DNA from 3 places in the Cytobacillus sp. FSL R7-0696 genome. Region 3 is predicted to be linked to each of the others. Evidence: riboswitches for the same ligand, from Rfam matches in the RefSeq annotation. Region 3 holds a riboswitch; each other region holds the start of a gene.

Region 1 (10,775 bases), 300 kb from region 3:
AAAGAAAAATGTGAGATAAAAGCTGTGAATTGGCCTTATTACTCACCTTCATTAACAATTTAAAAACATATTTTGCAAAAATACCGCGAAAAATTAAAAAAAGTATCAAGATTCCTATTGATATCCCTAGCTGAATCCAGGTGTTCTCAGAATCAAGGAATGAAAAAGCGCCTTCCATTTATCTGCCCCTCCTTATAATCTAGTGTTTATCATACCATAACACCGCTTGTTACCATTAGTAAAAAGATATTACCTTATGTAAATAACCGTTCCACACGTTAACAAACCTGATGATTGAAAATAATGTCGAATGTATCTTGTCATCTGCCTTCTTATTCTTTCTCATTTTCAGCTATTCTACCTTGGAGATTTATGTTAAGAAATGCTGTCGAAAAATATTATGCACATTATTATTGATTTTATAATACTGTATGATATACACTATTGTTATTAACGAGGTGATTACAATTGAAAGACTTATTACATTCCCTTACAACAGAGCTAAAACGTGGAACACTTACATTAGCGGTTTTAAGTCAGTTAGACGAACCACAATATGGCTACTCTTTAGTACAAAACTTAGAACAATCGGGCATCGAAATAGAACAAAGTACTTTATACCCTTTGCTTAGACGACTGGAAAAACAAGAACTTGTCACTAGTAGTTGGGACACAACCGAAAGCAGACCAAGAAAATATTATCAGCTTAGTGAATATGGGAAGAAGATCTTCGCAGCATTAAAGGAGGAGTGGGCAAAAATGTCTACTGAAATGAATTTATTATTAGAGGGGGGAAACAACAATGGAATGGATTGATGTTTATATCCATGAGGTTACAAAGCGTCTACCTGAAAAACAACGGAATGACATTGCATTAGAGCTAAAATCATCCATTTTAGATGCACTACCAGAGAATTATTCGCTCGAAGATGTAAAAGCTGTATTGGAGGACTTAGGAGATCCAGCAGAAATCGCGAAGAATTATCGCGATGCACCCTCCTATTTAATCGGTCCTGATTATTATGACTTATTCATGACCACTATGAAGATGATTTTACAACTTGCCATTGGGTTTGCTGTTGCTTTCATCGTTTTTGAAGGAGTAATTACTTACCTAAACAGCAATCAAGATTGGACCTATATATTCACTGTCTTCGGCAAAGGGATTTGGACGGTTCTATCTACAGCTATCCAAGTCGTATTCTGGGTCGCTATTGTCTTCATTATTATGGAACGAACTGGCGTCGCGCCTTATGAAATCGCCGGTACAGGAGAAAAATGGACACCAGATGATTTGAAAAATATTACTGTTATTCCCAAGAAAAAAGGGATCACGAAGATCGATATTTTTGCTGCGTTCCTCTGGACAGCCATATGGGGTACCATTTACTTCTTCGCACTTGATAGGGTCGGTATCTATACACAAAATAATCAAGAAACAGGGTTAACCCTACTGACGCCGATTTTCAACCAAGAACTTCTTCTCTCATTCTGGCCACTTGTTTTGATTGTTATTTTATGCGAGCTCACATTAACGGTATATAAATGGGTAAAGAGGCAGTGGACCAAATCTTTAGCAACCATTAACACTATCTATCAACTCTTGTATACGATCTTGTTCCTGTTAATTATTCTGCAACCAAATCTTTTCCATAGTAATTTTATCAATGAACTTAGTCAGCTCTTTAACACAACAGCAACAAATATAAGTTCAATTCTTGATACAATTATTGGGGTATCTATTGCTATTACCATCATTTCAGCTGTTTATGCTTCATATGAAGGTTTTAGGAAAAGTAAAATAAAGAATGATACTTTGCTGTAAATCAAAAAAATACCTTACCGATAAGTGAAAGAGAAAAAGCCCGAACCATGTTAAAACATTGAACATGGTTCGGGCTTTTTCCTATTTATTTCTCTGGTTTCTTTTTCTTTGGTTTTATATATAAGCCGAGCTCTTTTCTTTCTTGCATTAATGAACGATATATGGAAATCATCATTAATATCATTATAATTGAAAATGGAAAGGCTGCAATAATTAATGCATTTTGCAGACCTTGCAATCCTCCACTATATAGGAGTATTAAGGCTACTAAAGACTGTGCAACACCCCATGTAAGCTTTACAGAATTGTGAGGGTTTAAGGAGCCATAAGTCGTTTGCATTCCTAAAACAAAAGTCGCAGAGTCTGCTGATGTAATAAAGAATGTCGATACCAACAGAATAGCGATGATAGAAATCACCATAGACCATGGAAACTCATTAAATACAGCAAATAGTACTTGCTCTGTCGGGAATTGACTTAAGTCTACAGCCCCACTTCGCTGCACATTAATAGATGACGTACCGAATACAGCAAACCAGAAAAAGCTGACTAGCGCTGGAGCAAGTAGGACTCCAGATATAAACTCTCTAATTGTTCGTCCCTTAGAAACACGCGCAATGAAAATCCCCACAAATGGTGACCAGGAAATCCACCATGCCCAGTAAAAAATAGTCCAATCGTTAATCCATGAACGATGCTCTCCATCTAATGGTGAAATACTAAAACTCATGCGTATAATATTTTGTATGTAACCACCAATCGTATCTGTAAACATATTTAAGATGAGTACTGTAGGTCCTAACACAAAGACAAGTAAGACTAAAATAACAGCTAACACCATATTAGCATTACTTAAATATTGAATCCCTTTACTCAATCCAGACCATGCCGAGATCATAAATAATACAGTAACTATGGCAACAATAATTATTTGGACCACAAAGCTATCAGGAATTCCGAACAAATACGTTAGCCCTCCATTAATTTGCGCTGCTCCAAACCCTAGAGTCGTTGCCACACCAACCACAGTCGCAAATACAGCCAACACGTCAATGATTGTACCCCAAATACCATCCATTGCTTTTCCAAAAAGAGGTTTCAATGTTGCTGAAATTAAACCTGGCTCTTCTTTTCTAAATTGAAAATAAGCCAGTACTAATGCAACTAATCCGTATATCGCCCAAGCATGTATACCCCAGTGAAAAAATGTATAACGAAGTGATTCCCTAAAAGCTTCATCGGTTTGACCATCAGCTAGTGGAGGTCTTACATAATGTGAGAGCGGTTCAGCAGCACCCCAAAAGACTAACCCTATTCCCATACCCGCACTAAACAACATCGCGAACCATGATAGGGTAGAAAATTCTGGTTTAGAATCTTGTTTTCCTAACTTAATAGAACCAATGGGGCTAAAAATGAGGAATAAACAAAAAGCAACTATAATAGTTACTAATATAAGGTAATAAAAGCCAAAACTATTTGTTAAAAAAGCTTGTAAATTTGCAGTTACACTTTCAAACAAATCTGGAACTGCTACACCTAAAATAACAAAAATAAAAACAATAAATACGGTAATCCAAAACACATTTGATACTCGCTTCATAGAATAGTCCTTTCAAATAAATTCTTGTCCACGTAATTCTAAACAATAAAGATTTGCACCTTATTCTTTCTTAGTTTGAGACAAATTTTTTTATTTATTCTTTGTTTAAAAGAATACGCACCGTTCGACAAATTTCTTACAAATATTTACCCAACTAAAACAGATTTAAACATCTTTTTAACTAGAAATACTTATATCCTTTTCAGGTAGGTATAATCTGCTCTATATACAAGCTTAACATTGATAGAACATAAAAAACACTTTTTAAGCCATTCTCTGAAAGCAAAAAAAGTGCTGAATTTTCTCAATATTGATCCATACAACTTGTGTCAATAACCCACGGTTCCCCTGTAGTCATATCAATCATCTTAATATGACCTGTAGTAAGTGGATAGGTCGGTAAATATGTTAATGTGTATTGATGCTTCTCTATATTCTTTCCCCAGCTTAATTCCATAAAAAGCTTTTCCTTAATCATTTCTGTTGCAACTTTAAATGTAAGGCTTGCGACAAATGATACATGTGAGAAATCTTGGAGGACATCACTATCTACATCTACATACTTCACCAAACCTGTATCGTCTATTTGAATATGAACAAAAGCATCAGCTACTTGAACGCCTCTTTCTTGTCGAATAAACGTAAAATCGTATATGCCGTTTGCGGGTTTTTGACTTATAACATGATCGTCTAATTGTTGCAGTTTAAAATAATCATGAGGGTTATCACAAACTGCTTGTAACACTGATGTAGCAGTTAAAAGCGCCACTTTCGAATTAACAGGTCTAGAAGCAAACGTTTCAGAATCATCTAAGCCCATTAATTTAAGCAGTCTTCCATCCGCATTGAATACAAATTTTATCGCACCAGGGATGTCTAATTCATCATCTAATAAATCTTCCTCACTCACCCGTAAGGATTCTTTAGGTAACTTACTCCACACCTCTAGTCTACCACTTTTCTTTTTTGCTTCAGCTACAAGCATATGGTCTTCCGTCATTCCCGCCAAAGTATAAATATCTATAAATTCGGCTAAATGGGGTAAGGATGTCACCAGCGTTTTGCCTACACCAAACGAATCCGAGGTAAGCACCCCCCCATTTGTGTGAACACCAAGAATAAAATCCTCCAACTGATAAACATAGTGATACTCATCATCACCATTAACAAATATGTCTTTATCATACTTTGCAATAACAGGTAGAATCCTTAAATGATTTAAATAAATCCGCTTTGCTTCTTCATTCGTAATCAGTGTTTTTGGATAGACAAGTTCAAAATCCATGCTTTCTCTTTCGACTGCACTTAAAACCCCATTACTAAGCATTGTAAAACTAATTCCAGAATGAGGGAGTTCCTTATTCAATCGCTCATCTTTGCGATTATATAAAATCATATGATATTCACCTAAGTCAATATATGCTGACAAATATAACCCATGTCTGAAAGTCGAATCATAGAACCTTTCTATAAAATGCTCTGCTTGCATGATCATATCAAACTTACTCATTTCCCCTGGAATTTCATCTAGTTCATCCGTATAAATGAAAAACTCTGCCACACCTAATTCATCCATACGAACCGAGCCAATTGACTCTCCCCAATCTTCCAACAGGATATCATACACATTTTCTTCAAATTCCATCTGCTCCATAACTAAATCATCTGGGTTGATTCCTTTAAAATAGGTTTTTAGTTGTTCCATTATTAAGTGATTCAAAGCAGCTGTTCTCCTTTAGTTATGATTTAATTAACGTGCAGGAAGTGAAATTTTAACATTAGATCGTTTCTATTTAAAGGTTCTCTTTAATTCTTCCCATAATAATGACATCTATAAAATTAGAAAAGCGCAGGGCGTCCGGAGCTAGACAAAGCCTCGTTAAACATTTCATATAACGCCAACGCCCTTATATTATCTGCACATACATCTAACTCTAATCTGATGAGCCCTAACTCTTCATCGGCAAGCTTTACTATTCGCTCAAGAAGCGTCTTACCAATCCCTCTTCCTTGTACTTCTTCATTAATAGAGATGGACACATTACCGCTATATCTCAACTTTCCACTTCTCTCTTCTAAGGAAGCTACCCCTCGAACATGACCGTTATATTCTGCAACAAATACATGGTCTTCTTTTGTAAGTCCTTCAATATAATCTTCAATATCTTTTAATCTCCCCGATGATAAGGCCATTGTCTGTTCGATAATAGCATCTTGCCTATGCATTTCATGAATATCTCTTGCATCATTTATATGTATCGGTCTAATCTTTATTTCTTCCCCCATGTAAAAACTCCTTTTTTTTGTCAAACTGTTCTGAATGAAAACTTATAAACTAAGACTACCACTTTTTTTAGTTTGAAAAATATTGCTTTACCTATTTACGAATGAACAGTATAAAAAGTTTCTTACCATTGCACTGACATAATCACTACGATACAAAATATATATGAAAGGAGGCATCGAGATATTTTATGAGCATCTAAAGGAGGGTAATTTGAATATGCTTGCTTTGTTCAGTCTTTTTTTAGTTGTCGGCTACAGTTTCTTTTTCTTTATTAGTGCCGTTAGAAAAAACAAAGAAATAGCTACCCAATATTCTAAATGTATTCCCATGGTGGTTGGTATGACGAGTAGCTTAACAATCGGTTTGATTATATCTGTGTGGTTACCAGAAATGGCTAAAGCAACTGTATTATCTATTCTCATTAGCGCTGTCATTGCCATTTTTATAGGACTACCGTTTAAAACAAACGGACTCGTTGAAGCTCAAGCGTCAAGTCTCATGGGAAGTATGATGGGGGCAATGCTAGGTATTATGTTAGTACCAAGCGAAGTTACATTTATGATCATTAGCATGGATCTGATTTATTTAATTAGTATTTTTGCCATGATGCTTCTCATGCACAAAAAACATTCATTAAAGGAAGCATTGAAAAATCGACCTGTGCCCTTCTATCTAACATTCCTATTAAGCATCGCCATTATCTGCGCATCGGGAATTCATCAAGAAGCGAAGAACTCAATTCATCCGATTGAAGAAAACACCCCACAAGTAGAACACCATCACTAGTTTAAAGATTAATTTCAATTATGTTATTGACTTTTCATGTAATAGATAATATTATGAATATAATTTAATAAAGCATTTTCTCTTATAAAGAGCGGCTGAGGGACTGGCCCTGCGACGCCCGGCAACCATTCATATACCCATATGAACAGGTGCTAAATCCTGCAAAATACTATTTGGTATTTTGATATATGAGAGAGGTTACTACTATTCTAGTATATTTATGCCTCTCATGATGAGAGGCATTTTTGTTTTTATAATTACATCAAAAGAGAAACGAGGAGAAGAAATGACTGCAACAATCGTAAAAGGGGCTCCAGGATATTATTTATTAGGTTCAGGCATTCTAACAGAACTCCCCGACCTACTTAAAGATATTTCTGTTTCCAAATACCATATCATAACCGGTAAAAAAGCTTGGCAAGCCGTGCAGCCCTACTTGCCCAAGGAAGTAATAGATAACAACATTCACCTTCATTACATAGATGGTCACACTACCTTAAAAAAGGTCCATGACATCCAAGAATTATTAACAAATGATGGTGCTAATGGCGTAATTGGTATTGGTGGTGGGACAGCATTAGATATAACAAAAGCAGTTGCGATTGAAGCATCTGTTCAATCCATTCTTATACCGACAATCGCAGCTACCTGTGCCGCATGGACACCTTTAAGTGTTTATTATAATGAAGAAGGCAGCTTTACTCATTATACCGAGTTTCCTATTGCGACAACCCTCGTATTGATTGAACCGGAAATTATTGCTAAAGCGCCTATTACTTATTTAAAAGCAGGAATTGGGGATACATTAGCCAAATTTTATGAAGCTGAAGCTCTAATTGAAAGTCTTTACCATGAAAAAACACTACCTGTACCTAAACAAGTTTCGCAATTTTCAGCCAAAATTTGCCGAGATACATTGCTTAATGATGGTGAAGCAGCACTACAATCAGTAGCAAAAAACGAAACCTCACCAGCACTTATTCGAGTGATTGAAACGATTATCATGACTGGGGGTATGGTCGGTGGATTCGGCGAAAAGGCAGGACGAATCGCTGGTGCCCATTCGCTTCACAATGGACTAACCGTAGCGAATGCAGCCAAAGATTTCCTTCATGGGGAATTAGTCGCTTACGGGATTCTTGGTCAATTGGCCATTGAAGAAAAATGGACGGAAGTTGATTACCTTCTCCCGTTTTATGAGAGCTGGCAATTGCCAAGTAGTCTCTCTACTCTAAATATAGATGTGAATGACGAGCAATTAATGAAAACAATTGTGAAAAAGGCGATACGTCCAACTGAATCGATTCACTTTATGAAAAACGAGATAAGTGAACAATCTGTTTTACAAGCACTTCGATTATTAGAGAAACAAAATGAACAAAAAGGAGTTCAAACATCATGAAAAAATGGTTATTAACTGGAACATTCTTATTATCTTTAACAGGCTTAGCTGCATGTGGTAGTGATGAAGCCAGCAACTCTACAGAAGGGTTATATGACGATGAAGAATTAGTCATTGGTGTCACTGCAGGTCCACATGAGCAAATCTTAGAAAAAGTAATTGAATTAGCTAAAGAAGAAGATATCAATATTAAACCACAAGTATTTACTGATTATGTGATGCCAAATGTTGCATTAGCTGAAAAAGAGATTGACTTAAACATTTTTCAAACAGAGCCTTATTTTAATGCATTTAAAGAAGATAGAAATTTAGATTTAGTTAAATCTTTTGATACCGTGTCATTCCCGATGGGCATCTATGCACTCAATGTAAAAGATGTAGCTGAATTAAAAGACGGCGCAAAAATCGGTCTTCCGAGTGACCCAACAAATAGTGGCCGAGCTCTATTACTATTTGAAAAAGCTGGATTAATCGAATTAGATCCTGAAACAGGTATTAATTCAACAGTTCGTGATATTGAAAAAAACAATGGTAACTATGAATTTATTGAACTTGACTCTGCTCAAATCGCTCGTCAGCTAGAAGAGCTTGACGCTGCAGCTATTAACACGAACTTTGCGATTGAAGCTGGTTTTGTTCCTTCTAAAGACGCTATCTTTATCGAGCCTAAAGATTCACCTTACGTAAACCACGCTGCTGTCCGTACGGAGAATAAAGATGATGAAATTCTTGAAAAATTAGCTGATATCTACCGCAGTGAAGAAATTGAAAAGTTTGTTGAAGAGGAATTTGACGGATCAGTTATCGTCTCTTGGTAAAATGATTAAAAATGAGCGTTACGGAGGGAGCATCAAATCATGATAGAGCTTAAGAATATAACCAAAACCTTTACAGGAAAACAAGGAAGCATCCATGCATTAAAGGATGTCTCACTATCAGTGAATCAAGGCGAAATCTACGGGGTTATCGGATACAGCGGCGCTGGTAAAAGTACATTAATTCGCTGTGTGAACTTACTTGAAAAACCTGATAGTGGTTCTGTAAAAGTTAATGGGGTGGATTTAACCACGCTGACACCAGGAAAACTCCGTGAAGCAAGAAGTCATATCGGCATGATTTTTCAAGGGTTTAACTTATTAAAAACAGCAACAGTTTATGATAATATTGCTATCCCTCTTAAACTAACAGGATTAGATAAGAAAGAAGTAAAGAGCCGCGTTAATAAATATTTAGAGATTGTCGGTTTAAGTGAAAAACAAAATGCTTATCCAGCTGAGTTATCTGGTGGCCAAAAGCAAAGGGTTGCTATTGCACGTGCATTATCGCATGAACCAGAAGTATTACTCAGCGATGAAGCAACAAGCGCCTTAGATCCAGATACAACAGAGGCAATTCTTGATTTGCTCTTAAAAATCAATAAAGAATTAGGAATTACGATTCTCCTTATTACACATGAGATGAATGTTATCCAAAGGATTTGCGATTGTGTGGCCGTTATGGAAAATGGGGAAATTATTGAAGAGGGGCGAACGAAGGATATCTTTACCTCTCCTCAACACAGTACAACAAAAAGATTCGTTAATAGCTTATTTTCACATGATATCCCCGATGATCTATTAGAGGAATTAAGTGAAAGTGGCCAAGTGGCAACATTATCTTTCTTTGGTGAATCATCAGGTGATCCTGCACTTGCATTAGTAACAAAAAAATATGATATTTTCCCTAATATCTTATCTGGTAATATTACAAGATTAAAAGATGAAGCATTCGGACAGTTGCTTGTCCATTTTAAAGGCGATACAGCAGAAATTAACAAAGCCATACAATTTTTACAAGAGAAACAAGTCCATGTGGAAGGAGTGACACTCAATGAACGCCATCAACGAATTTCTTGATGCATGGGGTGCTGATTTATGGGAATCAACGATACAAACTTTCCAAATGGTTGGTATCTCTCTCGCTATTTCCATTCTGATCGGGCTACCATTAGGGATTCTTCTTGTTTTGACTAGACCAGGTAAAGCCCTAGATAATAAATTTGTATATAATGTGCTCAACATAGTAATTAACGTCATTCGTTCCGTACCTTTTATTATCTTATTATTTTTCATTCTACCGTTTACCAAGTTTATTGTCGGTACATCGATTGGTGTAAAAGGCGTAATTGTCCCACTTGTTATTTATACTGCTCCATATATTGCACGCTTAATGGAATCAGCATTACTTGAGGTTGACCGTGGGGTTGTCGAAGCCTATGAAGCAATGGGAATTAAAACAAGACATATTATATGGAATGTACTGGTTAGAGAATCTCGCTCTTCAATCGTTCTTGGACTAACGATTGCAACAATTGGATTAATTGGTGCTACTGCAATGGCAGGACTCGTTGGCGGCGGAGGACTTGGTGACTTAGCCTACCGTTATGGACATTTAAGATATGAAGTTGATGTGATGTATGTCACAGTCATTTTACTGATTATTTTAGTACAAGGATTACAGTCATTAGGGAATTTCTGGGCTGCGAAGTTAAAGAAAGATTAAAACAAAAGAGCCGAAGCGAATGTTCGGCTCTTTTCTTATTTCTGCTTGCAAATTCTTAAGAAAACTGGAGATGAAATTGTTCCTCTTAACTTTATCTCTCTTCTCTTCTTCTCTTTAATTTCTCCCCAATTGCTAAAAATGATGGGACTAAGATTGGTAGCATAAGCAAGCTCAGCATGATTAGCCCAATTATCACAACTAGCGCCACTTCGATCAGTGTAATAACACCTGAAGGGATTAATGCAGCAAAGGTTCCTCCTAAAATAATAGCGGCCGATATCACTACTCCACCTATATTTTTCGCTGCCGTTAAGATCGCATTTACTGGATT
Region 2 (10,775 bases), 2.6 Mb from region 3:
GCAGGACTACAAAAAGAACCATATAAATATTCGTATCATTCAAATATTACATGGATGATTTCTTTTCACTGCATAGTTATTGTTATTGACCAATGCAAACAGAGCCATAAAAATACTTACCTTGTTCAACGAACGATTCCTCAAGTTGAACAAGGTAAGTAAAATAGACCATGATCCTTGCAATTGTCTAGTTTTTTCAATAGAACTATAAGGTTTTATCATTTACTACTTTAATGGATTTTTTTCATTTCTTTTAATCTTGTAGCATCACCTAATATTTGAATAAAGGAAGCATCTTCTATACGTAAATCCCCCTCTATTTCTACTACCCATGTATCATCAGCAATCATCTTCATAATTTCTGCTCCTTCAGGTAACTGCTGTAAGACTGAACGTCCATAGGCAATCCAACTCGTTTTCGCACTACGGTGTTGATCAATGGTGGACTCTTCATTAAAAGTATACTCCTGATCCTTTTCTGTTAAATGAATCAAATCTTCTATAATTGCACTTGCTGTTGGATACATACCTGCACCTGGCCCCTGCAAACTAATACTCCCGACAATATCCGCCTCGATATGGATAGCATTTTGCACACCTTCCACCTGATATAAAGGATGGTTACCCTCAACTAACACTGGCCGAACAGCACATTTCACTTGAGAATGAGCGTATTCAATAGTTGCCACGTGCTTGTATCTAAGACCTAATTCATTAAAGAAAGTAATATCTGATTTAGCAATACTCGTAATCCCGTTTCTTTCAATCTGTTCGCTTATTGGTTTCTCTCCATAAATCAATTCACTTAAGATAGCTGCTTTATAATACGCATCAAAGCCTTCAACATCATTCGTCGGATCCGCTTCCGCATAACCTAATTTTTGCGCTAGCGCCAGAGCATTATCAAATGATAATTGCTCTTCTCTCATTTTGGTTAATATAAAATTAGATGTACCATTCAATATGCCTTCAACCTTCGTTACTTTATTAGCATTTAGCAGTTTTTTTAAAGTTTGAATAATAGGAATACCGCCTGCCACAGTAGCCTCGTAGCCGACTGAGACGTGATATTTTTTTGCTAATTCTCTTAAGATATTACTTTTTTCAGCAAACATCTCTTTATTTGCCGTAATCACGTGGCGACCTTTTTCAATCGCACTTTGTAAATAAGTTGCAGCCGGTTCAATACCAACAATTGCATCAATTACTACATCAATATTCTCCAGTTGTTGGATTTTTTCATATTGGTTTGTCAAAATAACTGACTGATCGGGGGCAGTATGCTTCTCAATGTCTCTCACTAAAATAGCAACAACCTTTACTTCTTCACTTAATAACTTTTGCAAACGCCCTTGATGCTGTTGAATTGTACGGTAAACGCCTTTACCAACAGTACCATAGCCAAGTAAAGCGATATTAATCGTCAAACCTTTTACCTCCCATTACATCATATTACTGTACTTTTTGACTAAGTTTGGCAAGCTCTCTTGCCTTTAATTCTCTGCGCAATATTTTGCCACTGATTTTTGTTTTAGGAAGTTCTGTGACAATTTCCATTTCTCGTGGGGCAGAATGAGCAGCTAATCTTGTTTTTACAAACTTTCTAATCTCTTCAAGTAAGACATCACTGCCTGTATATCCTTTTCTTAGGACAATAAAGGCTTTGACGATTTCACCTCTTAATGCATCTGGTTTACCAATAACTCCAGCTTCTGCTACAGCAGGGTGTTCAATGAGCTTACTTTCAACCTCAAAAGGTCCGATTCTCTCCCCGGAAGAATTGATCATATCATCACTTCTACCTTGGAAGAATATATAGCCATCCTCATCTTGAACAGCCAGATCTCCTGATACATACCAACCTTCAAAAGGAAAATATGACTGGTATTTCTCCTCATTCTTCCATACTTCTTTCATGATTCCTGGCCATGGTGCTTTAATTGCTAAGTGACCAATCGACCCTCTTGATTGTTCGACTCCATCATCATCGAGGATAGCGATGCTTATACCAGGAAATGGTCGACCCATTGATCCGGGTTTAATTACTTCTGAAGGTAAATTGACAATTAATTGTGCCCCTGTTTCAGTCATCCACCATGTATCATGTATTCTTTTCCCTAACGTTTCTTTTCCCCAATAAATGACCTCAGGATTTAACGGCTCACCCACACTTAATAAATGTCTTAAGTTGGATAAATCATAATCATTTGGTAGATCATTTCCTTCTGCCATTAACATTCTGTATGCTGTCGGTGCACTATACCATACAGATACTCCAGTTGTTTCTAATGTATGATACCAACCCTTTGCATCAAATCGGCCACCATTAACGACAATTGTCGCTCTATTCAACCAAGGTGTAAAAATGCCATACACAGTTCCCGTAACCCAACCTGGATGTGCGGTACACCAATACACATCATCATCTTTTAAATCCAGTACCCATTTCCCTGTTTGATATTGATGAACCATCGCTCTATGAGCATGAATAATTCCTTTTGGCTTTCCCGTTGAACCGCTTGTATAGTGGATGTTTAAACCATGCTCAAGATCAACCCACGTCGTGATATCTTCTTCCTTTACTGTTTTCTCTAATTCTTTGATGAGAGAAATTTCCTTTTCACCTAATAATTGTACGTCATCCGCATCAGTAAGAAATATCTTCTCTAAACAAGGTAGTTCGTTTTTGGGTACTCTATTAAGTAAGTCAGTATCCGTAATCAAAAACCTTCCATCACAATCAGAGATTCGATCTTTTACTGCTTCCTCCATAAATGCTTCAAAAAGAGGACCCGCAATTGCGCCGAGTTTAATGGTGGCAATCATTGTAAAATAACAATCGGGGTGTTTAGGTAGAAAAATAAAAACGAAATCACCTTTTTTCACCCCTTGGTTCCTTAAAACGGTGGCGATATGATCTGTTTTTTCTTTAATCTCTGCGAATGTGTATGTCTCTTCATATGCACCATTCACATAATGCAATCCTATTTTGTTTCCATAACCGTCAACCACATGTTTATCAATACATTCATGAGCCATATTGACTAGACCTGATTGGCTCCAGCTAAACTGTTGTTTAACCTCATCCCATGAAATATTTTGACATGCCTCTTCATAGTTCGTTAAGTTGTAATCTCCTTCAATGGGGGCAAGCTGTTGCCGCTCTATCACTGTCATAAGTCATTAGCTCCTTTATTTTTAGATTGCTTTCGAATGAGATAAATCTAATAATTGCAAAATCTCATCTTTTAGTACAGCAAGATCTTTATCTACTCTTGATCTTGGTTTTGATTTATCAATTTTTATTTCTTGATATAATTCTCCCGGCTGTCCCCTAAGAATAATAATGCGATCGGCTAAATATAATGCTTCATCAATATCGTGCGTTACTAAGAGGATAGTTGATTGATAGGTTTGCCAGAGATTCAGTAATAAATCTTGTAATTGCATTTTTGTAAAAGCATCTAATGCACTAAACGGTTCATCTAAAAGTAATATTTCTGGTGAGGTAACGAGAGCTCTGGCAATGGCCACCCTTTGCGCCATCCCGCCAGATAAATCTTTCGGGTAATGGTTTTCAAACCCTACTAGCCCAACGGCTTTAATATATTGCGCTATTTTACTTTGAACTTTTTTTTGTAGACCGAATCCAATATTGTCATAAACTTTTAACCAAGGCATCAGTCTAGGTTCCTGAAAAATCATCCCGATTTTCTTATGAACATCATGGACAGTTTCGCCATCTATTACAACCTGACCATCATATTGTTTATCCAAGCCGGATAATACACGTAAGAGCGTACTTTTACCGCAACCACTTGTTCCTAAAATCCCAATGACTTCACCCTGTTCTACCTTCAAGTCAATATTTTTGAATCCCGTTGTTCCATTTGAAAAAGTTCTAGACACTCGCTCAATTGATAACAATCTTGCCACCTCCTACTTCTTGACGATCGTATCTTGCCAATGCAATGTTTTTGTCTCTAAACCTTTTAAAATGGCATCTGTTATTTTTCCTAATATGGCAAATAAGACGATACTAGAAATAATTAATTCCGGTGCATAAGTGTTTTGGCCATAAACAAGCAAGTAACCAATACCTGTAGAAGCTCCCATTAATTCAGCTGCAACAACGAACATCCAACCAAGTCCCAATCCGCTTCTCAGCCCTACTAAAAAAGATGGCAAAGCTGCTGGTAATATAATCTTCGAAATTAATTGCCATGAGCTAAAATGATAGATTTTCCCCACTTCAATTAGTTTACGGTCAATTCCTTGAATGCCTGAAACGATATTTAAATAAACTGGGAAGAAAACACCGACAGCGATTAAAACCACCTTGGAAGGTTCTCCAATTCCCATCCAGAGAATAAATAAGGGCACCCATGCCAATGAAGGTATGGAACGAAAAGCTTGAATTAGTGGATCTAATAAACTTTCGACTGTGGAAAAGTAGCCAACAGCGGCGCCAATAATTAATGCTGCAACAGTGCCAAATAAAAAACCAAGCACAAGGCGATATAATGTAATGCTCGTATGTGTCCATAAACTTCCATCTGTCGTCATTGTCATAAGTGATTGCAAAATGATTGATGGAGCCGGGAGTAAATGAGGAGGGAACACACCGATCCGACTCAAGTACTCCCATGCAAGAATAAGTAAGATTGGCACGATACTTCCAAGTAACACCCTTTGAATACTAGGATTAATTTTTCTATGCTTCTCCTTACCCTCATTTACTTTTGGGATCGCTATGACTTCCTTCATATTCATTCTCCTTTACCAACCCTACTGAATGACCTCTGTTGAGAAATCTGGGTTTATTAATTCATCAACCACTTTACCTACGTCATCACTCTTAATAATGCCTTCTTCTTTTAAAACCTCACCAGCCGCATTTAATGCTTCTATTTGCACTTCACCAGGAATTGGCTCATTAAAGTCATTTCTCTCTAATTCTTTTTTCGCTACCTCAAGGGTGATTTGTGCTTCTTCTGCCAGTATCTCTGCCGCTTCTTCAGGATTTTCTAATACCCACGTACGAGCTTTTTCATAAAGCTCAATTACTTCTTTTACTTGTTCAGGATATTTCTCAGCAAATTCGCTTCTCACATTTAATGTGCCATACGTGTTAAAGTCGATATTTCGATAAATAAATTCTGTGCCTGCTTCAAGTTCTAATTTAGCCATATGTGGATCTAAACCAGCCCAAGCGTCTACTTGCCCTGTTGTTAATGCCGTTCCACCGTCAGCGTGTTGCAAGTTAACGATTTCTACATCCGTTGATGTCAATCCGGCTTCATTTAAAGAGCGCAGTAAAAAGATATATGGATCTGTTCCAATCGTTGCTGCTACTTTCTTTCCCTTCAAGTCTTCAACCGATTTGATAGCTGATCCTTTCGGTGCAACTAATGCCGTCCATTCTGGTTTTGAGTATATATAGACTGATTCAATTGGAGCACCATTTGCTTTTGCAATTAATGCCGCTGCACCTGCAGTTGAACCAAAATCAACACTGCTGCTATTAAGAAACTCAAGTGCCTTATTACTCCCTTGACTGAGGACAAACTCAACATCAATATCATCTTCGGCAAACGCTTCTTCTGCCCAACCGAATTTCTTTAAAATGACACTTGTTGGAGAATAATGGGCATAGTCTAAAACAATTTTTTCTGGTTTTCCTTCGCCATTGCTATCATTAGTGCTGGCCTCACTATCCCCGCAAGCACTAATGAATCCAATTGATAAAACGACAATTAAAAATACGAACCATTTCTTCATTGATGACTCTCCTCAACCTCGGTTTTAAATTTCACAAGCAAAGGTTACAATAGAACCTCTTAATCTCTGTGCCTCTTTATATGTGCAGCGATTTTGTACCGCTTCAAGTCCAGCTTCTTTTGCTATTTCAACTGCTTTTGGAGAAATGACACCTTCTTGCAGCCAGAACACTTTTGGTTGGATTTCTACTGCCTCTTTCGCCACTTCTATCGCAGCTTCAGGGCTTCTAAATACTTGCACAATATCAATGGTATAAGGAATGGATTTTAAATTTGGATATGCCTGTTCACCTAATACTTCTGTTTCTCTTGGATTAACTGGCACGATTTGATAACCTAATCTTTGCATTTTTCTTGCTAAACGGTAACTTGGTCTAGCAGGATTTCCACTTAAACCAACAACAGCAATCCTTTTTGCTCTTTGCACCTCTTCGCCATCCACATCTTCTTTTAATGAGGATGATTGTAATGCCCACCGAATAACACCTTCATCATTTACTGCTGTTTCTCCTTTTTGTTCTCCCTTCGAAGAAATACCAGTCGCTTCAAAGAAGGCTTGATCTAAGTCATTGGTTAAATCTCTAACCGATTCAATCCCAACTGATAAACGTATGAGCTCCTCACTTACACCGCTTTTAATTAAATCTTCTGCACTTAACTGTTGATGTGTGGTTGAAGCCGGATGAATAATGAGTGACTTCGCATCCCCTACATTGGCTACATGAGACCACAATGCAATGGTATCTATTACTTTCTTACCTGCATCTCGACCACCTTTAATACCGAAGTTCACAATGGAACCGAAGCCAGTGTTTAAATATTTCTTCGCGAGTTCATGCGCTGGATGCTCTGCTAAACCTGGATATGCGACCCAATCGACAGCTGGATGGGCGTTTAAGAAATGAGCTATCTTCGCTGCATTTTCCGTATGTTTCTCTATACGTAAATGGAGTGTTTCCAATCCTTGGAGTAAAAGAAATGCACTATGTGGGCTTAATGATGACCCAAAATCGCGCAGCAACTGAACACGAAGCTTTGTACTGAAAGCGAGAGTACCAAACTCATTCGCATAAACAATACCGTTATAACTTGGGTCTGGCTGAGTAAAACCAGGAAACTTATCATGATTCCAATTAAATCGTCCGCCATCAACTACAAGTCCACCAATTGTTGTTCCATGACCTCCAATCCATTTTGTTGCCGAGTGAATGACAATATCTGCACCCCATTGGATTGGTTTGCAAAGATAAGGTGAAGCGAAAGTATTATCAATAATAAGAGGAATATCATTTTCATGAGCAATATTTGCAACTGCCTCTACATCTAGGACATGAAGACTTGGGTTCCCAATAATCTCTCCATATAAAGCCTTAGTTTTTGGCGTAATCGCTTTACGGTAATTCTCAGGGTCAGAACCATCAACAAAATGAACTTTAATCCCATATTTCGGAAGTGTTATAGCAAAAAGATTATATGTTCCACCATAAAGGTTCGAAGCTGCAACAATCTCATCACCCGCTTGGGCAATATTCATAATCGAAAGAGCTATAGCTGCCATTCCAGATGAAGTCGCTACTGCCGCTACCCCATCTTCTAATAAAGCAATACGTTTTTCTAATACATCTACCGTTGGATTACCGATTCGTGAATAGATATTTCCCGTCTCATCCAATGAAAATAGGCTTTGCGCATGATCTGTATTATGAAAAACATATGAACTCGTTTGATAAATAGGAACTGCACGAGATCCCGTTGTCGGGTCTGGTGATTGACCTCCATGTAATAAAATCGTCTCATCATCATAAGTGTTAAATTGATTCGTCATTATATACTCTCCTCTACTTTTTAGTCGGATAATTAAAATAAATAACCCCCTCTTCATAAGAAGAGGGGGTTGCCTCATCTTATCTTCCAGACATTCACTGCCTGCAGGATTTAGCACCTTTTCAAGCATTTGCTTGAAGGTTGCCGGACTTCATAGGGCCTGATCCCTCCGTCACTCTCGATAAGAAATATTTTATTTTTTAAAGCGTTAATACTTTAATTACAAATAGAATTATATCCAAAAAACAAATTGTCGTCAATATAAAATCTGAATATATTTTATATTCCAATAAAATATTGGCTCTATCACATAAAAAGCCCTTCCACCAAGAAGGGCAGAAGGGCTTTGAATTCACACGCTCACCTTCTCCTTATCTTTGGATAATATCCTCTGAAATTGGCACCATACAAAAGATTGCTGGTTGCCGAGGCTTCACTGGGTCAGTCCCTCCGCCTCTCTGGATAAGAAGTTCTATTTATTTGTTTAACATCATATACCCTTTTATAGGGAATCGTCAATAACATTTTGAAAATTTATTTATTTTCATCCTGGATAAGTGTCAAAAAATGATACAGTATCTTAGCTGTTAACCCCCATATCACATGACCTTTATAAGTATAAAAAATTTCTTGCATCCTTCGCGTTTGCCATTTATATTTTTCCCCATTAGGAATGAGATGATAAGGGAAGCTACTATTAGGCTCTGGCTTCATCTCAATATAATGAATTGATGGTCCCTCTTTCAAAAAATAAGTAAGTGGTACTGTGAAAATTTGATCCACTTCCTCTGGATTTAGCTTAAGATCACTGATGCTCTCTATTGTGCCTACAAACGGATAAATCACTGTATCATAAGGTGTCACTACATAATCAAGTTCTGAAAAAACAGAGACTTCTCCAATTGGGATACCTAACTCTTCACTGGTCTCCCTTTTTGCCGTCTCAATCAAATCCACATCGTCTTGATCCATTTTCCCCCCAGGAAAGCAAATTTCCCCTGGCTGTCTTCTCATAGATAAAGACCGTACTTCAAACAAAATATGTATTTCTCCATCTTTTTCTATTAGGGGAAGAAGAACAGCGAATTTAACCAATCTAGAGCTACCCAATATATCTGATTGACGATGCTGTATCTCTGATCTTATTTCTTCCAAATCCATGTTAATTACCTCCAAACCACACGACTTAAATCTTTATTTCTCTTTCTGCAATCTATCAATCATCCCCATTGTGCAGACATTTAAATCTAAGCCTATTAGCTTCTTATCCTCTGCACTAAGTTCAACATCGTGCGCTGTTAATAAATAATGTTTTACTTGTTCCAACAATTCCGATTGTATGGCTTCCTGCATTTTTATTATGTCATTTCCTTGGAGAAAAACGTCATCTGCAACTGAAGTAAATATAGGTAACCAATAACGAATTTGTGTAAAAACATCCTTTGGTTCAGGGCCCTCACCATAATGCCCAAAAAAGATATGTTGTGGTTGAAGTGATTCGATTTTTTCAACAGAAGATAACATCGCCTCTGGATCAAACTGATTAGGAGAAGTCGATGGCAGGACTAATGGATATCCTTTTCTTGCTATGCCAGGATAAAATACGCCAATTGTATCGCCAGTAAAGAAGCCATTACTTTTCGAATCATGGATTGAAAAGTGGTGCTTTGCATGGCCAGGGGTATCATAGAAAGTTAACAAACGTCCACCGATATCCAATGATTGTCCCTCTTCCATCGCGACTAACCTCTTCTCATCAATTGGCACAATCGGATTAAATAGTTGATCAAACTCATCGCCATATACCATTCTAGCACCAGCAATTAATTTACTAGGGTCAGCTAAATGCCGTTTACCTCTTGGATGAACATATACTTTTGCTTCTGGACATTGTTCTAAGAACAAACCAGTTCCACCAGCATGGTCTAAATGTACATGGGTGACAATAATATGCTTGATATCTTCTAGGTTAATGTTCAATTCTTGCAACCCTTCTATAAGGTGAGGAATCGAAGGACTAGCGCTTGTTTCAATCACTGTTAATTCTTCAGCACCTAATATATACGCCCCCGTACGCTCAGGTGTTTGTAAATCCATTAAATCAATCAGTTGAATATCATTACCTAAATCTTGAATTTTGTGCAAAGGAAACCCCTCCATATTACTCTTTATGAAAATTATGACATAAGTAGATGAAGAGAGCTACTTAAAAGAATTACAGATAAAAGTGCTCAAATCTACCTAGTGCTTAGTCAGTTGAGCAAAAAAAAACACAGCATCAATCGCTGTGATATAACTAAAAAGCTCGATTGCTTTGTTCTCATCATTTTTCAAAACCTGCCTCCGAAACGCTCGTAAGTAAGCTATTACACTTCAGAACTTAGTTGCGAACCTTTCAAAACAGGCTCTCATTACGCTAACTTTTCCTTCTGTTCTTGTTCTTTAAAAAAGCCTTTCATCGCATGGAATACATCAGCCTTCTGCTTTAAAATATAATAACGGAACAAATCATTTTTTATATTTTTGTATGCTGACATTAAAGTAGAATGGCGGTTATATTGGTTTAACTGTATACCCTATATCCAAAATAAAAAGCACAGCGTATGTAAGTAGTGTCCCCACACTCTTACATCGTCCGCCTACTCACGATAGGCAAACATTTGCTGTACCTTTAGATGTATTTTATTACATTCCAGGTCCCATAGCAACGGTTTGTCTGATGATGGCCGTTGCTTTTTTGTATTCAAAGGAGCCAGGGAAATGAAAAACCGTATTGATGTAATTGCACAAGAAGAATCATATAGTAACCTTGCGTCATTTAATGATATAGAACTAATGAACAAGGCAGTACGTAAATATAGAGACGTCATAACTGTGTCTGTTAAGCGAGCTGACGTACAGAAGAGACTAATTGCTTTATTAGAGATTTTAAAACGTCATAGCTGCAAGCAAATTGGCGTGAGCTATATGTCTAAAAATACGATTGCCAAAAAGTTAGAATTATCCTATAAGACTGTACAAAGATTAATGAAAAAGTTAGTTGACTTGGGCATGATCCGCCAGGTAGAAATGAAGCGTAAAAAGAACATGTTACAAACTGCTAATGCAGTTATTATTTTGCCTATAAAAGAAGAAGTGACCAACAAGCAACCTGCTAAAAAGTCCAAGAAG
Region 3 (10,775 bases):
GAATAAATGGGATGTGCTAAATGGCATTGATCATGAACTAAAGCGAAGAGATAGCTGGCAAGGTAAATATCATCAACCATTTACCGAGGAGGTGAGCTCTTGAAGCTAGAACGTATTCTACCATTTGCGAGAGAACTACTACAGAAAGCAATTGCACCAGGAGACGTCGTGGTTGATGCTACACTTGGAAATGGACATGACACATTATTTTTAGCTCAGCTCGTTGGCGAACATGGCAGAGTTTATGGATTCGATATCCAAGATGAAGCCATACAGTCTACCCAAATAAAACTTGATGAACATGAACTTTCTAATCGGACTGTTCTATTTAATCGTGGCCATGAGCATGTGACTGCTTGCATTCCACCAATCCATTTCGGTCGTATCACTGGCGCTGTTTTTAATCTCGGTTACTTACCTGGTGGAGACAAAACGATTGTCACAAGACCGAGAACAACTATTTCCGCGATTGAACAGTTAATTGATATGATGGCACCTGAAGGCATTATTATTTTGGTGATTTATCACGGTCATCCAGAAGGTGCTGTTGAGCGTGACTATATTTTGCGTTACTTGAAAACCATTGATCAAAATTCTGCTCATATTTTGCAATATCAATTCATTAACCAAGCTAACCGGCCACCTTTTATTGTTGCGATTGAGAAAAGGTAAGTTAAGACAAATAAACACTCGAACAGACAAGAACAAATTTGTTCTTGTTTTTTATTTTTTCTCGTTTACTTTTGTTTGAATCGAATCTGAGTTATTCTAGTCAAACTTGTAGCCTTTTCTTGATGGTTGACTAGATGCCGCTTGCGAGTCAGATTTTTTCGAGTTAGACTATCCTGTTCCTGCTTTTCTCTTGTGGATTGCTTCCGATCTCTATTGCGTCAGAAGCCCCTTTCTAATGTCCTACGTTGATGACAAGTTTTATGGGGAGGAGAACTTTATTCTGCAAATTTTATCGTTAGACATGATTTTACTCTATCCACTGGATTCATGAACGCACTACCGCCTGTCTACTTTTTAATGCGCGATAGGCACGACCATTAATATAAAAAAAGAGGCTTGAGAATCCTCCAGATTTAATCATCTTTCTTGCTAGTTTTTTCATTTGTTGTCTTCTCCCGACTTTTTCATCGGATAAGTATAACCCTAATAATCCTCGATTAATTAAAAGGTGAAATCGTTTATGAGGAAGCTTGTCCGTATGCTCATCTGCACACTTTACAAAATAACGTATGCGCTCGAATAATTCTTTTTCATCTTCATAATAAAAGCAAAAGTTTAAATCACCGGCTTCCTTATCTTCCTCTTGATCAATGTAATAGTCTAATAAAATGTGCAGACCTTGAATATATGGAAAATACCCATTACGTATAATCTCCCCGTAACTTTCCTTATAGTCCCTTCTCGTTGCATAAGCAACTAAGCAAAAAATACCGAGTGTAGAACCCGAACAAGCAGAAAATTCATACCAGCTCATAGGTGGGATGAGATCTTGATGTTCTTTATACCAACTTTGCAGACGAGAAACTCTTTCCTCAATTGCCACATGTTTATGTATTTGCAAATCACAATAATAACGACAAAGCTCTGTCAAATAAGATTTAATCAATGGATAATTTTCCATAGAAGATAAAACTTTTCGGCAAGTCATCACTAATGCTAACAGATACCCACCATCATCCTGGTCATCCCGATAACGATAATAGTTCACCTTAGGTAACTGCTCATCGATTAACAATGAGTGACGCATCGCTTCATGTATTGCCGTAAAATCTTTTGGGTCCATCGATGTACTTCTATCACATAGATTATCTAAGTAATCACTAATGGTTTGATAGGCAACAATAAACGTTATGACTTGACGATAGTCATCAACGGCCAAAAGTGACATGATGGCCCCACCCTCACAGTGAAAGGTTTTATCTTTTATGCTAGAAAGTGCTTGTGACTTTAATTCATCATTGGGGATTGATTCCGCCAATTTGCGCCATTTGTTTAACTCCTCATTCACAGCAGGCATCACTTTTTTATATGCATTTGTCATTAAGCTGATCGGCATTGTTGGAACATTCATTACATGGACTCCCTTTACTCTTTACTAAACGATATACCCAATAGACCGCAAACTACTCATTACAAAATCCTTTGCGTAATCAAATACATCTTCCCTCTCCGGCTCATTAAAGATTTCATGATAGCATTTTGGCCATTCTTTAAAACGTTTCTCAGTAAACGGGGCTTTATTGAACCATTGTTTAACAGGAACTTTATTAACAATCTTGTCATCTCCACCTTGCATAACCAGTAAAGGAACATCTTGCACCTTTTTTATATCTTCAAATGCCAGATTGATTGTTTGGTGTAGTTCACGAAACCATCGTACAGACACTTTGGTAATATACAGTGTGTCATTTACATCCATTTCTCTTACATCAGCATTCCTTGTTGCCATATCAATAGTTAACCCCGAATTAACTCTCAATGTAGGAGCAATTTTATTTAAAGGATACGACGCAATCTCGAGTAGCTTTGGTGGATTTTTCATAAGCCCTAAACATGGAGATGAAAGAATAACGCCCGCAAGCTTTAATCTTTCTTCTTGTAACAAGCGTATTGTTATTAAACCACCCATACTATGACCTAAAAGAAAAACAGGTAAATCAAAGGTGTAAGCAGCTTGTATCCAATCCTTTACCTCAATAAGATACTCTTGAAAAGAATCAATATGCCCTCTTCGTGATCTAGTCGTCATTCCTTGACCCGGAAGGTCACCCATAACAACGTGAAATCCTGATACTCTCCACATTTCTATTAACCAACCATACCTGCCGTGATGTTCCATTGCCCCATGAACCATCACAATCACACCTTTTGCCTCACCCTCAGCTTCCCATTTCCACATCGTCTGATCCTCCTAAAAACAATTCTGTTTCGTTCAAGTTTGTTACCCTTTATTATATCCTACCTTTTAAAAATCTTCACGATTTCTCATGATTTCTCCATGATATAATATTAAAAAAGAACAGAATGGCTAGAAAACAGTCATTCTAAATTGACTAAGGTAAAAAGGAGCTATGATAACAATGATTTATCCTTTTCATAACAAACAACCCAAAATTGCTGATGATGTATTTATTGCTGATTATACAACTATTACGGGTGATGTAGAAATTGGCGAAGAATCAAGCGTTTGGTTCAATACAGTCATCCGCGGTGATGTTGCACCCACATATATTGGAAAAAGAGTGAATATACAAGACAATTCAGTTCTTCACCAAAGCCCTAATAACCCACTCATTCTGGAAGATGAAGTAACAATTGGACACCAAGTTATCTTACATAGTTGTAAAATAAGAAAAAAAGCATTAATTGGCATGGGTTCCATCGTCTTAGATGGAGCAGAAATTGGTGAAGGTGCATTTATCGGAGCAGGTAGTCTTGTTCCTCAAGGTAAAATCATCCCTCCCAACACTTTAGCATTTGGTCGTCCAGCAAAAGTAGTCCGTGAATTAAATGATGATGATATAAAGGATATGGAACGGATTGTACGAGAATATGCTGAGAAAGGGCAGTATTACAAAGCACTTAAAAAAGAAAGGCAATAACTTCTGATAAATTTTGCTCAATCGCCGATAATAAGTGGAAGACATTTTTTAGGTGGTGTAATTGTTGAAATTTATTATTGGATTGGCATTGATTTTGTTAGCTTATTTATTTATTAAACTGCTAAAAAATGGTGCTAAACAACTGCTTATCCCTCTTCTTATTTTAATTTTCCTTCTTCCTTCTCCGAAAGCAACAACGGAACACGCTGATGCTGCCCTTTTCCGAGAGAACAAATGGGCGGAAGGAACAAACAATGAAGAATTTATCGTAAAAATAAAACAAAAAGTATTATTAGACATTCCGGTCATATCACAATTTCCAGAACTCCCTCGCGGATGTGAGGTTACAAGCCTTGCGATGTTACTCAACCACGCAGGCGTAACTGTGGATAAAATGACTTTAGCTAAAGAAATTAAGAAAAACCCTGCAACCTTTGAAAAAAAAGATGGCAAGATTTATTATGGTCACCCCAATGACGGTTTTATTGGTGATATGTACTCTTTTAACAATCGAGGTCTCGGTGTTTACCATACGCCTATTAAAGAGCTGGCAGAAAACTATTTACCAGAGAAGATTCATGATTTTACTGGTGATGACTTTTCGTCAATCAAAACACATCTCTCTAATGAGAAGCCTGTCTGGGTGATCATTAATACGAAATACAATGAACTGCCTGATGCTTATTTTCAGACATGGCACACACCAAGCGGAGTGATTGACATTACGTATAAAGAACATTCCGTTTTAGTGACTGGATACGATGAGCAATATATATACTTTAATGACCCCTTCTCTAATATAAAAAATAAGAAAGCACCTATCAAAGAGTTCCAGGCGGGTTGGGAACAAATGGGCAGGCAGGCAATTACTTATTTAAATTAAAAATAGTAAAGTGCAGTTAAGACATTTAGCATTTTTTACTTTAACAACAAGAAAACCCGAACTGAGTCCGGGTTTTCTTTCTTTTTCACAGTTGTTGACTTAAAGGTGTGCTGTTGTTGCTGAGATAAATTGCTTTTCGAAATCATATTTCTTTTCAATAAAAACATCATGCCACACAATAAACATAAGTACCGTCCAGATTTTCCTACTATAATCTGCTTTTCCTTGTGCATGCAATTCGAGTAAATTTACTACATACTCTTTATTAATTAAATAGTCTGTATGACTTTCTTTAATTAACGTTTTCGCCCAATCATACATCTCATCTTTTAACCAATGACGGATAGGGACCGGGAAGCCTAGCTTTTTACGATTCAACACATGTTCTGGCACAATACCTTCCGCTGCCTTACGAAGGATATATTTCGTTGTTTGATGAGACGTTTTTAAATGAGTTGGGATGGTTGAAGCCACATTAAAGACCTCTTTATCAAGGAATGGTACCCTCAATTCTAATGAATGTGCCATCGTCATTTTATCTGCTTTTAAAAGAATATCTCCGCGCATCCAAGTATGAATATCAATATACTGCATTTGATTAACCGCATCATAGGCTGCACTTTCTGCATATAATGGACGGGTAATATCTTTAAAATCATTCTTCTCATTATAAACCTGCAATAATTCTCTTTTTTCATGTTCTAAGAACATTTTCGCATTGCCAATGTAGCGTTCTTCCATTGGCGTCGTTCCTCGTTCAATAAAGCTCTTACCCCTCATCCCCTCTGGCATGATTCGAGAAAGGGTACGCAATAACTTTCTTCCTGCTGAAGGCATTTTATTAAAAATTTCTAAGTCCTGTGGTTCACGATAAATATTATATCCACCAAACAATTCATCAGCACCTTCGCCTGATAATACCACCGTTACATGTTTTCTTGCTTCCCTTGCGACAAAGTAAAGTGGAACGCAAGCAGGGTCCGCTAATGGATCATCCGTGTGCCACATAATTTTAGGTACTTCTTGCATATATTCTTCTGGAGAGATGATATAGCTTATATTTTCAACACCTAGTTTTTCGGCTGTTTCTTTAGCCACATCCACTTCACTAAAACCGTCTCTTTCAAAACCTACTGAAAACGTTTTAATATTGGGGTGAAACTGTTTTGCTATGGATGCAATAATAGAAGAATCAATCCCGCCCGATAAAAACGAACCTACAGGTACATCACTGCGCATATGCATTTTAACTGAGTCAGTTAAAACATCTTGAATCTCTTTAATAAACTGAGATTCTTCTTTTTGTACAGGTTGGAAATGTGCTTTCCAATAACGCTGGATATGCATTGAGCCACCGATTTTCTTCTTGAAATAATGACCTGGCTCAAGTTTCTTTATACCCACTGACATAGTCATCGGTTCAGGTACAAATTGATAAGTCATATAATACTGCAAAGCATCATAATTAATGATATCGTTTTTCAATGCCAGCAGAATACTTTTCTTTTCAGAGGCAAAATAAGTTGTCTCACCATCTTCAAAATAATAGAATGGTTTGATTCCAAAAGGGTCTCTCGCTCCAAAAACTTCTTGTTTTTCTTTATCCCAAATAACGAAGGAAAACATACCTCTCAGTTTTTCTGCCGCCTTCTCTTTGTAATAACTGTATAAAGCAATAATCACTTCAGTATCCGAATTAGTTTCAAAAGTTAGTCCTTTATTGATTAATTCCTCACGTAGTTCAACATAGTTATAAACTTCTCCATTGAAAATAATCCAATATTTACCATTATCATAAGTGAGTGGTTGATGACCACTTTCAATGTCTATAATACTTAATCGACGGAAACCAAATTGGATATGGTCTGCACGATAATATCCTGAATCATCTGGTCCACGATGAGTAATAATGTTATTCATATTCTCAAATTGTTTATCTGCTTCTTGTACTTTTTGTGCTTGATCATGTATACAACCAATAAAACCACACATTATGTACGTCACCTACTTTTTATTTCATCTAGTTTGTATTTTTTCCCATACCTTGTATAGACGATAAGTTATTTTAAAAAGTTTCACCTTTCGAAAAAAAAAATGGAATGATTTATGCTAGGCAGTATGTTCATGTTTTCTTCTTCATATACTTAAGGTTGTTTATTCCTTACCCACAATTTAAGACGAAAAGATGACATTCATTTTAAATTTTTATGAAATCGTTTTCTTAAGGATTTCTGTAAAATATCGGTAGTCTAAAATATTATATTTATTTTGCTAATGTAATATCTAAAAAAACGACTATTGCTCTACTATCTTCGGTCCTTTTCACTTCTGATGTATGAGCGAATCACTTTTGCGCCGCTATATTTGACCATTCCACTTCTTGATATACGAGCTAATCCCTTCGCCTCAATTGTAGGTCTATTAAAATTTAATGATAGCCCCTTTCCCACATAAAAAAACTGTAGAAAACTCATTAAAGGAGTTTTCTACAGCCATAACTTTTCTAATTTATTTTAAAGCTTCCTTACGCAATTCTTCCGCTTTATCTGTGCGCTCCCAAGGTAAATCAATATCTGTACGGCCAAAATGTCCATAAGCAGCTGTTTGCTTGTAAATCGGACGGCGTAAATCAAGCATTTTGATAATGCCAGCAGGACGGAGGTCAAAATTGTTTCTAACAACTTCAACTAAAACATCCTCAGATACTGCTCCAGTTCCAAATGTATCAATACTGATGGATACCGGCTGAGCAACACCAATTGCATATGCTAATTGTACTTCTGCTTTGTCAGCTAGTCCAGCAGCAACAATATTCTTTGCTACATAGCGAGCTGCATAAGCAGCTGAACGGTCAACTTTCGTTGCATCCTTACCAGAGAATGCACCACCACCGTGACGTGCATAACCACCGTATGTGTCAACGATAATTTTTCTACCAGTTAAGCCAGCATCACCTTGAGGTCCACCAATAACGAAACGACCTGTTGGGTTAATGAAGTATTTTGTGTTTTCATCAATTAATTCAGTAGGAACTACTGGGTTAATTACATGCTCTTTTAAATTGCGTTGAATTTGCTCTAAACTGATCTCTGGATGGTGCTGCGTAGAGATAACAATTGTATCAATACGTACAGGTTTGTTGTTTTCATCATATTCTACTGTTACTTGTGTTTTACCATCTGGGCGAAGGTAAGGTAAGATTTCCTCTTTTCTTACTTCAGCTAAACGGCGAGAAAGTTTATGCGCTAATGAAATAGGTAATGGCATAAGCTCTTTTGTTTCATTACATGCAAAGCCAAACATTAAACCTTGATCTCCAGCACCAATGGCTTCAATTTCTGCATCAGTCATCTGTCCTTCACGCGCTTCTAATGCTTGGTCTACACCCATAGCAATATCTGCTGACTGCTCATCGATAGAAGTTAATACAGCACATGTTTCAGAGTCAAAGCCATATTTTGCACGTGTATAACCAATTTCCTTAATGGTTTCACGAACGATTTTTGGAATATCTACATATGTGGATGTAGTGATTTCTCCTGCAACCAATACAAGACCTGTAGTAACAGACGTTTCCGCAGCAACCCTCGCATTTGGGTCCTGTGATAAAATAGCATCTAATATTGCATCAGATATTTGGTCACTGATCTTATCCGGATGACCTTCAGTTACTGATTCAGAAGTAAACAATCTACGTTTTGTTGACATCTGACTTCCTCCTTATTTATCGAATCAATAAGACTTTATTATAGTCTTTATTTTTGATACGGAACTCATTCCCTTATTTGAATCTTCATTATTTATGGGCCAATGTTTATCTCATACCCTTAATAACCTATGCGCTAACTTGGAATATTGAGAATAAAATGGTTGGTCTTTTTCCCCATACATAAATAGTACATTCCAAAAGCCGCTCCTCGTATTCGCCAACATCATGTTAAAAAGCATGAAAAAAAACCTCTTCTCTGATTTAGTGAAAAGGTTGAAGCAAAATGATTCGCGCCTTTCACTCTTATCGTTCAAGGATAGTGAGTAATAAATCCTTGCATCAGGTTAGCACCTTTGCTCATGAAAATGTAGTTGGCAGGTTGCTGGGTTTCATAGGGCCTGTCCCTCCACCAGCTCGGGATAAGAGAGTATCCGTTCAAGGATTCATCATAACTTACACATGGAATATAGTCAAATGTTTTTCATTAACAATTCAATGTAAAAATTGTCATATCCGACTCTATAAACTTTAGTTTTGATAACGGATAATTTTAGTTAAGATCATACCGTTCTTTTTCCTTAATATATATAAAAATTACAATAAATTTGCTGATTATCCTTTTTAAATTTGCAAAAGCTATTTATAATGAATACTGCCTGTATTTGTGACAATTTCATTAATTATATAAAAATGATTTATATAGTATAGACTGAATGAATAAATGTGTTATACTATTTTTGAAGAAATAATCACAAATAGCGACTGAGATGCATATCTCTTAAATAATATTATATAAAGGAAGGTATTCATCAGATGAATTCTGTATCGATAACTGAGTTAAATGATTTACTAAAAGGCGAAAACATCCAAGTTCAATTATCTGTTCCGCAACTAGTTGAAAAAGTATTAAACAGAAACGAAGGTGTTCTTACATCTACTGGTGCAATTCGCGCGACAACAGGTAAGTATACAGGTCGTTCACCTAAAGACAAATATACTGTTGAAGAAGCAAGCTCTAAAGATAAAATTGACTGGGGAAGTGTGAACCAACCAATTTCTGAAGCAGTCTTCAATAACTTATACAACAAGGTGATTGCTTTCTTAAAAGAGAAAGAAGAAGTTTTCGTATTCAAAGGATTTGCTGGTGCGGATAAAAAACACCGTATGCCAATCCAAGTAATTAATGAATATGCTTGGCATAACCTTTTTGCACACCAATTATTTATTCGTCCTACAGAAGAAGATTTATTAGATCACGAATCTGAATTTACAGTTATTTCAGCTCCTAATTTCAAAGCAGACCCAGCAGTTGACGGTACAGCTTCAGAAACTTTTATCATCGTTTCATTCGAACGCCGTATTGTACTTATTGGTGGTACTGAGTATGCTGGTGAAATGAAAAAATCTATTTTCTCTGTTATGAACTACATGCTTCCTGAAAATGGGATTCTCCCTATGCACTGTTCAGCCAATGTTGGCCGCGAAGGTGATGTTGCTTTATTCTTTGGCCTTTCCGGAACTGGTAAAACAACATTATCAGCTGATCCAAACCGTCGTTTAATCGGTGATGATGAGCATGGCTGGTCTCCAAATGGAGTATTCAACATTGAAGGTGGTTGCTATGCGAAGTGTATCGACCTTACACGTGAAAAAGAACCACAAATTTTCGATGCCATCCGTTTTGGCGCAGTACTTGAGAATGTTGTATTAGACAAAGAAACACGCGTAGCAGATTATGCGGACAATACGCTAACAGAAAACACGCGTGCGGCTTACCAATTACAAGCAATTGACAATATTGTTGACCCAAGTATTGCAGGTCACCCGAACACTATCATCTTCTTAACAGCTGATGCTTCTGGTGTATTACCTCCAATCTCTAAATTGAATAAAGAACAAGCAATGTATCACTTCCTAAGTGGATACACTTCTAAGCTGGCTGGTACTGAGCGTGGTATTACTTCACCACAAGCGACTTTCTCCACTTGTTTTGGGTCACCATTCTTACCATTACCAGCTCAACAATATGCAGAAATGCTTGGTAAAAAAATTGACGAGCATAACGCGAAAGTATTCCTAGTAAACACTGGTTGGACTGGTGGCGAATATGGTGTAGGCAGCCGTATGAAGCTTGCTTATACACGAGCAATGGTTGAAGCTGCTCTAGAAGGCGAACTAAATTCTGTTGAGACAGTAACTGACCAAGTATTCGGTTTAGAAATCCCTCAACACGTAACTGGAGTTCCAGATGAAGTACTATTGCCTAACAAAACTTGGCCAGACCAAGATGCATATAATGTAAAAGCAAAAGAACTTGCAAATGAATTCCGTGAAAACTTCAAGAAATTCGGTAATATCTCTAGTGAAATCGCTGAAAAAGGCGGTCCTATTGCTTAATTTAAAAAACCTTCGAGCATCCGACTCGAAGGTTTTTTGTTACAATAATTTCACTTCACTCTTCACCCACTGTTTATATTTGAGGGTCAAAATACCGCATCAACGGGCTTCGATTTACTAATTGCGATTAACACAGGTGGATCGATTAGTAAGTGCTAATCTCACCAAGTTG

Evidence for each region. Region 3 has a riboswitch for S-adenosylmethionine ahead of metK (methionine adenosyltransferase). Riboswitches for the same ligand answer to the same signal wherever they lie in the genome.
Region 1: linked by a shared signal. The riboswitch ahead of MKX29_RS12855 (iron-containing alcohol dehydrogenase family protein) and the one ahead of metK (methionine adenosyltransferase) in region 3 are both predicted to bind S-adenosylmethionine.
Region 2: linked by a shared signal. The riboswitch ahead of MKX29_RS01110 (PLP-dependent aspartate aminotransferase family protein) and the one ahead of metK (methionine adenosyltransferase) in region 3 are both predicted to bind S-adenosylmethionine.

Annotation. Positions count from the first base shown of each region.
Region 1 covers NZ_JBBOWA010000001.1:2,508,200-2,518,974, reverse strand. The annotation lists gene MKX29_RS12890 (mechanosensitive ion channel family protein) at 1-178, opposite strand, end outside; gene MKX29_RS12885 (PadR family transcriptional regulator) at 469-816, shown strand; gene MKX29_RS12880 (HAAS signaling domain-containing protein) at 803-1,825, shown strand; gene MKX29_RS12875 (glycine betaine uptake BCCT transporter) at 1,911-3,428, opposite strand; gene MKX29_RS12870 (hypothetical protein) at 3,733-5,148, opposite strand; gene MKX29_RS12865 (GNAT family N-acetyltransferase) at 5,268-5,714, opposite strand; gene MKX29_RS12860 (hypothetical protein) at 5,926-6,501, shown strand; SAM riboswitch class I at 6,581-6,696, shown strand; gene MKX29_RS12855 (iron-containing alcohol dehydrogenase family protein) at 6,788-7,903, shown strand; gene MKX29_RS12850 (MetQ/NlpA family ABC transporter substrate-binding protein) at 7,900-8,721, shown strand; gene MKX29_RS12845 (methionine ABC transporter ATP-binding protein) at 8,761-9,798, shown strand; gene MKX29_RS12840 (methionine ABC transporter permease) at 9,773-10,444, shown strand; gene MKX29_RS12835 (MMPL family transporter) at 10,536-10,775, opposite strand, start outside.
Region 2 covers NZ_JBBOWA010000001.1:221,273-232,047, forward strand. The annotation lists gene MKX29_RS01085 (homoserine dehydrogenase) at 231-1,427, opposite strand; gene acsA (acetate--CoA ligase) at 1,453-3,177, opposite strand; gene MKX29_RS01095 (ABC transporter ATP-binding protein) at 3,199-3,927, opposite strand; gene MKX29_RS01100 (ABC transporter permease) at 3,940-4,767, opposite strand; gene MKX29_RS01105 (aliphatic sulfonate ABC transporter substrate-binding protein) at 4,789-5,781, opposite strand; gene MKX29_RS01110 (PLP-dependent aspartate aminotransferase family protein) at 5,806-7,605, opposite strand; SAM riboswitch class I at 7,682-7,792, opposite strand; SAM riboswitch class I at 7,973-8,073, opposite strand; gene MKX29_RS01115 (NUDIX hydrolase) at 8,139-8,765, opposite strand; gene MKX29_RS01120 (MBL fold metallo-hydrolase) at 8,799-9,749, opposite strand; partial or broken gene MKX29_RS01125 (sporulation protein YhbH) at 10,016-10,174, opposite strand; gene MKX29_RS01130 (helix-turn-helix domain-containing protein) at 10,365-10,775, shown strand, end outside.
Region 3 covers NZ_JBBOWA010000001.1:2,804,828-2,815,602, reverse strand. The annotation lists gene MKX29_RS14730 (TIGR01212 family radical SAM protein) at 1-103, shown strand, start outside; gene MKX29_RS14725 (class I SAM-dependent methyltransferase) at 100-672, shown strand; gene MKX29_RS14720 (tetraprenyl-beta-curcumene synthase family protein) at 998-2,083, opposite strand; gene MKX29_RS14715 (alpha/beta hydrolase) at 2,108-2,911, opposite strand; gene MKX29_RS14710 (gamma carbonic anhydrase) at 3,093-3,614, shown strand; gene MKX29_RS14705 (C39 family peptidase) at 3,679-4,497, shown strand; gene asnB (asparagine synthase (glutamine-hydrolyzing)) at 4,597-6,489, opposite strand; gene metK (methionine adenosyltransferase) at 7,006-8,205, opposite strand; SAM riboswitch class I at 8,507-8,632, opposite strand; gene pckA (phosphoenolpyruvate carboxykinase (ATP)) at 9,020-10,603, shown strand.